DNA from 3 places in the Janthinobacterium sp. 61 genome. Region 2 is predicted to be linked to each of the others. Evidence: predicted binding sites of a transcription regulator. Region 2 holds the regulator's gene; each other region holds the start of a gene.
The links. The regulator HrcA, encoded in region 2, represses chaperone genes, less so after heat shock. The targets are predictions, from matches to a motif close to TTAGCACTCNNNNNNNNNGAGTGCTAA.
Positions count from the first base shown of each region.

Region 1: the regulator HrcA is predicted to act here: its motif matches at 1,549-1,575, upstream of groES (co-chaperone GroES).
Region 3: the regulator HrcA is predicted to act here: its motif matches at 1,376-1,402, upstream of rpoH (RNA polymerase sigma factor RpoH).

Region 1 is NZ_PJMQ01000001.1:3,265,666-3,268,941, reverse strand. Features, by position in the region: gene groL (chaperonin GroEL) at 1-967, opposite strand, end outside; gene groES (co-chaperone GroES) at 1,018-1,308, opposite strand; gene CLU92_RS14975 (hypothetical protein) at 1,843-2,589, shown strand; gene CLU92_RS14970 (DUF904 domain-containing protein) at 2,718-3,008, shown strand; gene CLU92_RS14965 (cell division protein ZapA) at 3,008-3,276, shown strand, end outside.
Region 2 is NZ_PJMQ01000001.1:3,946,171-3,949,446, reverse strand. Features, by position in the region: gene CLU92_RS18000 (HAD family hydrolase) at 172-897, shown strand; gene hrcA (heat-inducible transcriptional repressor HrcA) at 1,035-2,051, shown strand; gene fur (ferric iron uptake transcriptional regulator) at 2,100-2,531, opposite strand; gene CLU92_RS17985 (outer membrane protein assembly factor BamE) at 2,655-3,276, shown strand, end outside.
Region 3 is NZ_PJMQ01000001.1:5,287,869-5,291,144, reverse strand. Features, by position in the region: gene CLU92_RS24060 (cell division ATP-binding protein FtsE) at 1-162, shown strand, start outside; gene ftsX (permease-like cell division protein FtsX) at 159-1,079, shown strand; gene rpoH (RNA polymerase sigma factor RpoH) at 1,566-2,459, shown strand; gene CLU92_RS24045 (hypothetical protein) at 2,549-2,815, opposite strand; gene CLU92_RS24040 (hypothetical protein) at 2,988-3,276, shown strand, end outside.

The sequences.
Region 1 (3,276 bases), 680 kb from region 2:
TGCGTTTCGCTTGGCCCAGTTCGGCCAGGGTCACTTTTTCCAGGGTCAGGCCGACTTCTTCAGCGATCACTTGGCCGCCGGTCAGGACAGCGATGTCTTCCAGCATGGCTTTGCGGCGGTCGCCGAAGCCAGGTGCTTTCACTGCGCAAGTTTTCAGGATGCCGCGGATGTTGTTCACAACCAGGGTCGCCAGCGCTTCGCCTTCGATGTCTTCTGCGATGATCAGCAGTGGACGGCCAGCTTTAGCGACTTGTTCCAGTACCGGCAGCAGGTCACGGATGTTCGAGATTTTCTTGTCGCACAGCAGGACGAATGGGCTGTCCAGTACGGCAACTTGTTTCTCTGGGTTGTTGATGAAGTATGGCGACAGGTAGCCGCGGTCGAACTGCATGCCTTCAACGATATCGAGCTCGTCGTTCAGCGACTTGCCGTCTTCAACGGTGATCACGCCTTCTTTGCCGACTTTTTCCATCGCTTCAGCGATACGCTCGCCGATCGAGTAGTCCGAGTTCGCCGAGATCGCGCCAACTTGGGCGATTTCTTTGGTCGTGGTGCAAGGACGGGCGATTTTCGCCAGTTCTTCGACGGTTGCAGCAACTGCTTTGTCGATACCGCGCTTCAGGTCCATCGGGTTCATGCCGGCGGCAACGAACTTCATGCCTTCGCGCACGATGGCTTGTGCCAGTACGGTGGCGGTGGTGGTGCCGTCGCCGGCGTTGTCGCTGGTGCGGGAAGCAACTTCCTTGACCATTTGCGCGCCCATGTTCATGAGCTTGTCTTTGAGTTCAACTTCTTTCGCTACCGACACACCATCCTTGGTGACGGTAGGGGCGCCGAACGAGCGCTCCAGGACCACGTTGCGGCCTTTCGGGCCCAGCGTTACTTTGACTGCGTTGGCGAGGATATTGACGCCTTCGACCATCTTGGCGCGCGCTGCGTCGCCGAATACTACTTCTTTAGCTGCCATGTTCAATTCTCCTGAGTTTCGGGATGTATCTGTCTACAACGTGGAAACAATTACTTGACGACGATCGCCATGATGTCTTCTTCGCGCATGACCAGCAGCTCATCGCCGTCAACTTTGACGGTTTGGCCGGCGTACTTGCCGAACAGGACGCGGTCGCCTACTTTGACATCCAGAGGACGGACTTTGCCGTCGTCGAGAATCTTGCCATTGCCTACGGCAAGGACTTCGCCTTGATCCGGTTTTTCAGCAGCTGCATCAGGAATGATGAGGCCGGACGCAGTTTTGGTTTCCTGGTCGAGGCGTTTGACGATGACGCGATCGTTCAATGGGCGCAGATTCATACAAAACTCCTTAAAGTTCAATGGATAAGTGTTGCTAAATGAATACATGTCCGGCACAGCGCCAGACGTGCTTTCAGTGACCGCCGTTGAAAGCAGCCCGCAACGGTCAAGCAAACCCCAAGTCATCCTGTCCTTGCCTGTATCCGGCAGTGGTGCATCGCGGCGTCGCCCGCCGCGTAGCGTTCCCTGCAGTGGTCTGGCAAGCACCATCAGTCCTGAGGATTGCTACGAAAGAGTTTGTTAGCACTCTCTACTAACGAGTGCTAATTATAGGGACGGTATGGGTCAACTTCAAGGGCTTATTCAAGAGGAATATATACATACACGATAAGCAGAGCCTGCATCTGCACTGGGTTTGCGCTGGCGCAAGCCAACTTCCCGGGCGTCAGCAACAGCAGCGACTCTAGCATGCCGTCCGCATGGGGGGCGTTCCTGTACGCGCAGGATACAGAGTTTTACTATGGAATTTGATAAGATGATTGTAATTGCATATCAATATCGTCACACATCATTACTTGCACCAGAAAGAACACCATGCCATTCCCGATTTCCCATCCCGCCCTGCGCCTGCTGGGCGCCACCCTCATCGGCCTGGCCTGCCTGGGCAATGCCGCCGCGCAAACGCCCACCATCGTCGACGAGATTACCGTGGCGACCCTGACACCGCTGGAAAAGGAAATGCTGCTGAACGACTTGTTCAACGATTTGAACAAGGATGACGACGACCAGGAAGCACATGTATGGGACAACGGCGGCGACAGTGGCGTGCTGGTGAAAGTGACGTATAACTTCAGCAATTCCGGCATGACGGAACACAGCCTGAAGGCGCACGTCTGCCGCGACCTGAAATTCGTCGTCACGGCGGGCGGCAAGTCGCAGGACCTGAGCCGCCGCACCTGTTCGCAAAACAGCGGCAAGTGGGACGTGCAGGGCAAGGATCCGGCACCTATCGTATATCCGCCGTTCCTGTCGGACGTCACCATCGCCAGGCTCAATGCCAAGGAACAGAAAGCGCTGCTGACGGCCGCCGTGCGCACTTTGAAAGATGAAGAGGATGGCAAGACGCGCCAGTGGAGCAACAAGGGCTTGGGCAATGCGGTGCCGCTGGCAGTGCGCCTGACGCCCTCGCGGACGGACGCCAAACCTGGCAGCTACAGCCGCACTTGCCGTGACTTGACGATGGTGCTTGACGGCAAGGGTGGGCAACAGACGCTGACGCGCCGCTCTTGCGAAAACCGCTATGGCGGACTCGATATCGAACCTGATTACGTCGACGAGTAAACGCTGCCATCGGGGCGCTGGAAGATGCGCGCACTTGGCGAAAAGCGCCGGAAAAAGTGTGTATTGTCCGCCAACTGCCCTGCATTGATGTAAATATGTGTGACAGCGGCGTGATTCGATTGACGCCCATGGAGCGTCCGCCCTATAGTGGCGGGATGATTTCCGAATTCAACGAATTATCCGACAAGATCGGCCTGCTGGCCGAAATGACCCATGCGCTGCGCCGTGAAAACGCGCAATTGCGCAAGGACAATGCCGCGCTGGCCGCCGAGAACGCCCTGTATGTGCAACGCATGCGCGAGGCGCAGGAGCGGGTGGAAGCGTTGCTGGAAAAAATTCCCGAACTGGTGCAAGCTGGCCTGGAGCAAGCCGCTTCGGAAGCGGGCGCCTATATTGCCGAAAACGAGAGGGAAGCGTAATGCCGCGTGTCGATGTCAATATCATGGGCCAGTCCTACAGCATGGTGTGCCGCGACGGTGAAGAGCGTGCGCTGCGCGAAGCGGCAATCTATCTCGATAGCAAAATGAAAGCCATCCGCGACGCGGGCAAGGTCAAGGGCAATGACCGCATCGCCGTGCTGGCCGCTCTGGGCGTGGCCGCAGAATTCCTCTCCGTAAAGTCGCCGCAAGGTCCGCTGTCGGAGCTGACGATACTGGAAGTGAAGCAAAAAATCTCGGCCATGCATAC
Region 2 (3,276 bases):
AGTCTATCTGGCAAGCCGAATGATCTTGCCTTGTATCACCCTGTAACAATTTTTCGCCGGGAAGCGCCGGCCCGGCCCCATTTTACGGTGGCACCGCCATGTCGGCGGCGCCGATCGGTGCGACAATAGATGCAGCCTGCGCATCGTGGCGCGGCATCCACTGTGAGTCCCATGTCCCTTACCCCAGTAAAACCCGCCGTGCCGCCCAAGGCCATCCTGTTCGATCTCGACGATACCTTGTGGCCCATCGCGCCCGTGATTGCCGCCGCCGAAACCCTGCTGCACGACTGGCTGGCCACGCATGCGCCCAGGGTGGCGCAGCAGTTTTCCATCGAGGTGCTGCGCCAGCACCGTCTGGCCATGCTCAAGGAGCAACCGCATTTCCATGGCAACCTGATCGAGTTGCGGCGCGCCGGCCTGCTGGCCGCTTTCGAGACCGCTGGCGAGGATGCCGCCCTGGTCGAGCAGGCCATCGTGCACTTCCTGGCCGCGCGCAACCGCGTCCAGCCGTATGACGACGTCTTGCCTGGCCTGGCCTGGATGCGCCAGCGCATGCTGGTCGGCTCCATCTCGAATGGCAATGCGGACCTTGACATTATCGGCCTGGCGCAGCATTTCAAGGTATCCATCGCCGCCAGCGACTTTGGCGTGGCAAAGCCCGATGCCAGCATCTTCCTGGCTGCGTGCGCCGCGCTGCAGGTGGCCCCGCACGAAGCCGTGTATGTGGGGGATGACCTGTATTTCGACGTGACGGGAGCGCAAGGGGCGGGCATGCGTGCCGTCTGGATGAACCGCAAGGGCAGCGACGCCCACCTGGCCGCCGGCGTGCAGCCCGACGCCATCTGCGCCAACTTTGACGAGTTGCTGCTGTGGCTGCAGGGGCAACTGGAAGATTGATCGCCGCCGGACGGGCGAACGTGCATAATAGGAGCTGTCAGGCGCCGGGGATGCGCGTCTGGCCGCTGTTTTTGCTATTTATACTGCTACTTGTCTTGCTACTTATTTAATAGAAAATTTGTCCAACTAATTACACCATGCAACTCGATACACGTGCCCAAACACTGCTGAAAGCCCTGGTCGAGCGCTATATCGCCGACGGCCTGCCGGTCGGTTCGCGCGCCTTGTCGAAAATTTCCGGCCTGGATTTGTCGCCGGCCACGATCCGCAACATCATGGCCGATCTGGAAGAGCTCGGTTATGTGTCCAGCCCCCATACCTCGGCTGGACGCATACCCACGCCACGCGGCTACCGCATCTTTGTCGACACCTTGCTGACTGTCCGGCATCTGGACGAGCACCTGGTGGAGTCGCGCATGCGCCTGCAGACGCCGCAGCCGCAGAAAACCATCGCCAACGCGGCGCAAATGCTGTCGTCGCTGTCGCAGTTTGCCGGCGTCGTGCTCAGTCCGCGCCGGGAATCCGTGTTCCAGCAAATTGAATTCCTGCGCCTGTCCGAAAAGCGCATCCTGCTCGTCATCGTTGCCCCGGGCGGTGACGTGCAGAACCGCTTGCTGCTGACGGAGGCCGACTACACGCCGGCGCAATTGATCCAATCGGCCAATTACATCAACCAGAATTATGGCGGCCTGTCATTCGACGCCGTGCGCGTGCGCCTGCAGGGCGAATTGCGCCAGCTGCGCGACGATATGGGCAGCCTGATGCAGGCGGCCGTGGAAGCGGGCAGCGAAGCGATGGCCGACCATAGCGACGACATGGTGATTTCCGGCGAGCGCAACTTGCTCAGCGTGAGCGATCTGTCATCGAATATGCATTCGCTGCGCCAGATGTTCGACATGTTCGAGCAAAAAACGGGCTTGATGCAGTTGCTCGACGTGTCGAGCAAGGCGACGGGCGTGCAGATTTTCATCGGCGGCGAATCGAACCTGGTGCCGATGGATGAGATGAGCGTGGTGACGGCGCCGTATGAAGTCAACGGCAAGATCGTGGGAACCTTGGGGGTGATAGGACCGACGCGCATGGCGTATGAGCGCGTCATTCCTATCGTCGATATTACGGCTAAATTACTGTCGAGCGCGCTCAGTCATCATTGATGCAGCTCAATGCTGCGCCAGCCGCCCCGTAGGAGCGGCCGGCAAGCGTCAGGCTGTTTTATGCGGGCAAGCCGTCTTGATGCAGTTGCCGTAGATTGCCAAGGCGTGTTCGGCGATCTTGAAGCCGCGCTCTTCAGCCACTTTTTGCTGGCGGATTTCGATGTCTTCGTCGAAGAATTCTTCGACCCGGCCACAGTCGAGGCACACCAGGTGGTCGTGGTGGGAACCTTCGTTGAGTTCGAAAATTGCCTTGCCGGTTTCAAAATGGTTGCGGTTGAGCAAGCCAGCCTGTTCAAACTGCGTCAGGACACGGTAGACAGTTGCCAAGCCGACATCCATATTGTCGGCCAGCAGAATTTTATAGACGTCTTCTGCTGTCAGGTGGCGTACCGGGCTACTCTGGAAGATATCGAGTATCTTCAGGCGTGGCAGGGTGGCTTTCAGGCCGCTTGCCTTGAGATCACTAGGATTGTTACTCATGTTTGTTGCTCGTATGTGGGTCAGGTGCTTTATCATATAGCGTTTTGTCGGGGAGTGCCAAAATATGCATTTTTTGGCAGGCCGGTCACTCCTGGCGTTTTGTTCATCCAATTGAGGTCATTTATGCGCGTAACACCGGCTGTATTGCCATCTCTCTGGCACCGTATTTCATTTCGAGCACCAGTCATGGCAGGCATGGTCTGTGTCGCGCTCGCCATGTCCGGCTGCGCCAGCCGCGGCATCCTTGGCGAAAAGCCGGCAGCCAGCCAAAAAGAAGGCAAGGAAGTGGTCCCCGAACAGGGCGCACAAACGACCACCATTACGCCGCTGCAGAAATTCATGTGGTTTTTCTCGCCGTATCGTCCTGACATTCAACAAGGCAACTTTGTCTCCGAAGAGATGCTGGCCCAGTTGAAAGTGGGCATGACGCGCGAACAAGTGCGTTTCGTCCTCGGCACCTCCCTGCTGACCGATATTTTCCATGCTGACCGTTGGGATTATCCATTCCGACTGGCACGGGGCAGTGGCGAAACCACCAGCAGCCGCGTGGTCGTGTTCTTTGATAAAGAAGGCAAGGTTGCACGTTTCGAAGGCGGCAATCTGCCGACCGAGAAAGAATACATCAACCGTATCGCCGGTCCGTCGCCGTTCGCCAAGGTCGCCAAGGCCGACGTGCCTGCCGCCGCCGTCCCATCGCCCGTGGCGCCGAGCGCCGTGCCGGTGCCGGCCGATGCCGCTCCTGCCA
Region 3 (3,276 bases), 1.3 Mb from region 2:
CATGACGAACAGATGCTCGACGCCGCCGCCCGCGTGATCCACCTGAAAAACGGCCAGCTGGTGGCCATCGACAAGGCCACGCAAGCACCCGTCTTCGCGCCGCCCGATCCCGATTTTGCCCCGCCACCTGGCCCGGATGACGCGCAGGGAGAACAGGCATGAGAGGCTGGTTCCGTCAACACCGCTTCGCGCTGGGTTCGGCGCTGATTCATTTGCGCAAGTCGCCGGGCGGCTTCCTATTGAACGTGCTGGTCGTCGCCATCGCCCTGTCGCTGCCGTTCGCCGGCCTGACCATGCTCGATAATGTACGCCCCATGTCGGAACAGATGTCGGTCGATCCGGAAATCAGCGTTTTCCTGAAGATCGACACGCCGCGCGAGCAAGCCGTGGCCCTGGCCAGCGCCATGCGCAAGATCGTGGGCGAGCAAAAGGCGAAGATCGTCTTCATCCCCCGCGAACAGGCACTCGACACCCTGAAAAACAAGAACGGCCTGGCCGACGTGCTCAGCACTCTGGGCGACAATCCCCTGCCCGACAGCTATGTGCTGAAACTGGACGCATTCAGCAGCGCCAGCGAAGCGCAGGATGTCGATGCGGTGGCGGAACAGTTGCGCCATCTGCCATTCGTGGAATCGGCGCAAGTCGATTCGGCCTGGGTCAAGCGCCTGGCGGCTCTGCTGGGCGTGCTGCGCCTGGTGCTGCTGCTGCTGGCCATTACCCTGGGCGTGGCCGTGATCGCTGTTGTCTTCAATACCATCCGCCTGCAAGTAATGCAGCAGCGCGATGAAATCAGCATCTCGAAATTGATCGGCGCCACCGACACCTTCATTCACCGCCCCTTCTATTACACGGGCGCCCTGCTGGGCTTGTGCGCCGGCGCGCTGGCCCTGGGCGCCGTGGCGCTGGCCTTGCATCCGCTGAACACGGCGATTGCCGAGTTTGCCCGCCTGTATGCGTCCGAATTCCAGCTGGTGCCGCTGGCACCGCTGCCGATGGCCGGCTTGCTGGCCGTCAGCGCCGGCCTGGGCCTGATCGGCGCCTTCCTCTGCGTACAGCGCCACCTGGCGCGCCTGAACTGACCGTCACTCCCACGGCGGCGCCCCAGGCGCCGCCGTGCGCCTCACCCTCTCCTTGTTTTTTACCATCCACGCCATGTTGTGGTTATCTTGATATTTAGCAAGTATTCTTAAGGTTCGCTTCAGCCAGAGGCCGTAGACTAGCCATGTTGTCGTAGCGAGCCGTGCAGCCCTCTCAGGCGCGAGGGGGCAGGTGCACACACTGCAGCAACCATGCGCCTTGGCGGCGCGTTTTAGATAAATTATCAACTAGCAAACCGCCATAGCATTTAGGCTATCAGGACGATTAAATGTGCTGATTGGCACTCTCAAGCAGAGAGTGCTAATATAGGGACATACCAACAGCAGAACCGCCATGAGCGCCAGATATAGATGGAGCCGCGATCTGCAAGTGCAAGACCGAATACGCAAAACGAACAGACTATCGGGCCACGTCGCGTGACATGGCCAACTGGAACAAAGCAAGACTACGAGGGAGAAAACATGACTATGATGTCCGCAACATCCGCATTGGTTCCGACCAAAAGTAATGCGCTGGGCCTCGGGTTCACTGGCAATCTGGGCAATATCGACGCCTATATCTCGGCCGTGAACCGCCTGCCCATGTTGACCCACGACGAAGAAATTTCGCTGGCGAAACGCCTGCGCGAAAAAAATGACCTGGCCGCCGCGCAAGAGCTGGTGCTGTCGCACCTGCGCCTGGTGGTCTCGATTGCCCGCGGCTACCTGGGCTATGGCTTGCCACATGCCGACCTGATTCAGGAAGGCAATATCGGCTTGATGAAAGCCGTGAAACGATTCGATCCGGACCAGGGCGTGCGCCTGGTGTCGTACGCCATGCACTGGGTGAAAGCCGAGATGCATGAGTACATCCTGAAAAACTGGCGCCTGGTCAAGGTTGCAACGACGAAGGCACAGCGCAAGCTGTTCTTCAACCTGCGCAGCCACAAGACGGGCCTGGACGCGATGACGCCGAAACAGATCGATGCCTTGGCCAAGCTGCTCGACGTGAAGCGCGAAGAAGTGATCGAGATGGAAACGCGCCTGAGCGGCCGCGACATCGCGCTGGAATCGCCGACCGACGATGAAGACGACAAGTTTTCGCCGATCGCCTACCTGTCGTCGGAGCAAAGCGAACCGACCAAGGTGCTGGAAGCGGAACAAGTGACGCGCCTGCAATCGGAAGGCCTGGAAACGGCACTGTCCAAGCTGGACGCCCGTTCGCGCCGCATCATCGAAGCGCGCTGGCTGGCCAACGACGACGGTTCCGGCGCCACCTTGCACGCTTTGGCAGAAGAGTTCGGCGTATCGGCCGAGCGCATCCGCCAGATCGAAGTGGCGGCGCTGAAAAAAATGAAGGGCGCGCTGGCAGCTTACGTATAAAGAAAGCCATTCCGCAATGCAAAAGGCGCCGCAAGGCGCCTTTTAGTTTTATTACTTGATGTTTATCAACAGATAAACATGGCAGCTTATTAAGCTGCAGCCAAGCCCTTGACCAGGATTTCGGCGACCAATTCATTCAGATCTGCGCCGCGCTCCTTGGCCAGTGTCTGCAATTGCAAGACCAGATCGCTGTTCAGTTTGACGGCGAATGGCACCAGGCCCAGGGCCTGATCGCGCTTGCGCTGCTCGCGGCGGTCGACGACCACCGCTTCCTTACCGAATGCACCGGCGCCGGGAACATTCATCTTTCCCATCAGTTTCTTGGCATCGCTTTTCGCCAGGGCAGTTTTTTTCATGGTTGTTTCCTGATTTTCAAAACAGCCATTCTACGCAGTAATCGGCGCGCCGCGTGGCCGGCGCATCAATTCATCCGCAACGCGCCTATGGTGCGCCAGGAAAATATCATTTTGTTATTATTATCCCATGCGTGGACGCCGCGCCAGGGACGTTCTACCTGAAAGGAAAAACATGCCTAATCTGACCCGCTTTTGCCCTACCCTGTTACTTCCCCTGTTTTTTGCCTTCCTGGCAGCGCTGGCTGGCTGCGGCGCGGCCGGCAGCACCGGCGACGCGGAAAACACGCCGCGCAGCGTCACCCACGTGCTCTCGCCAGGCCAGCAAGTCGCCATTACAGCCACCGACACCCTGAAACTGGAGCGTGTCAACGACAGCCGCTGCCGCAAGGGTGCCGTGTGCGTGTGGAAAGGCTACGTCAGCTACAGTTTCAGCTTGCTCAACAGCGCGGGCGCCACGGACA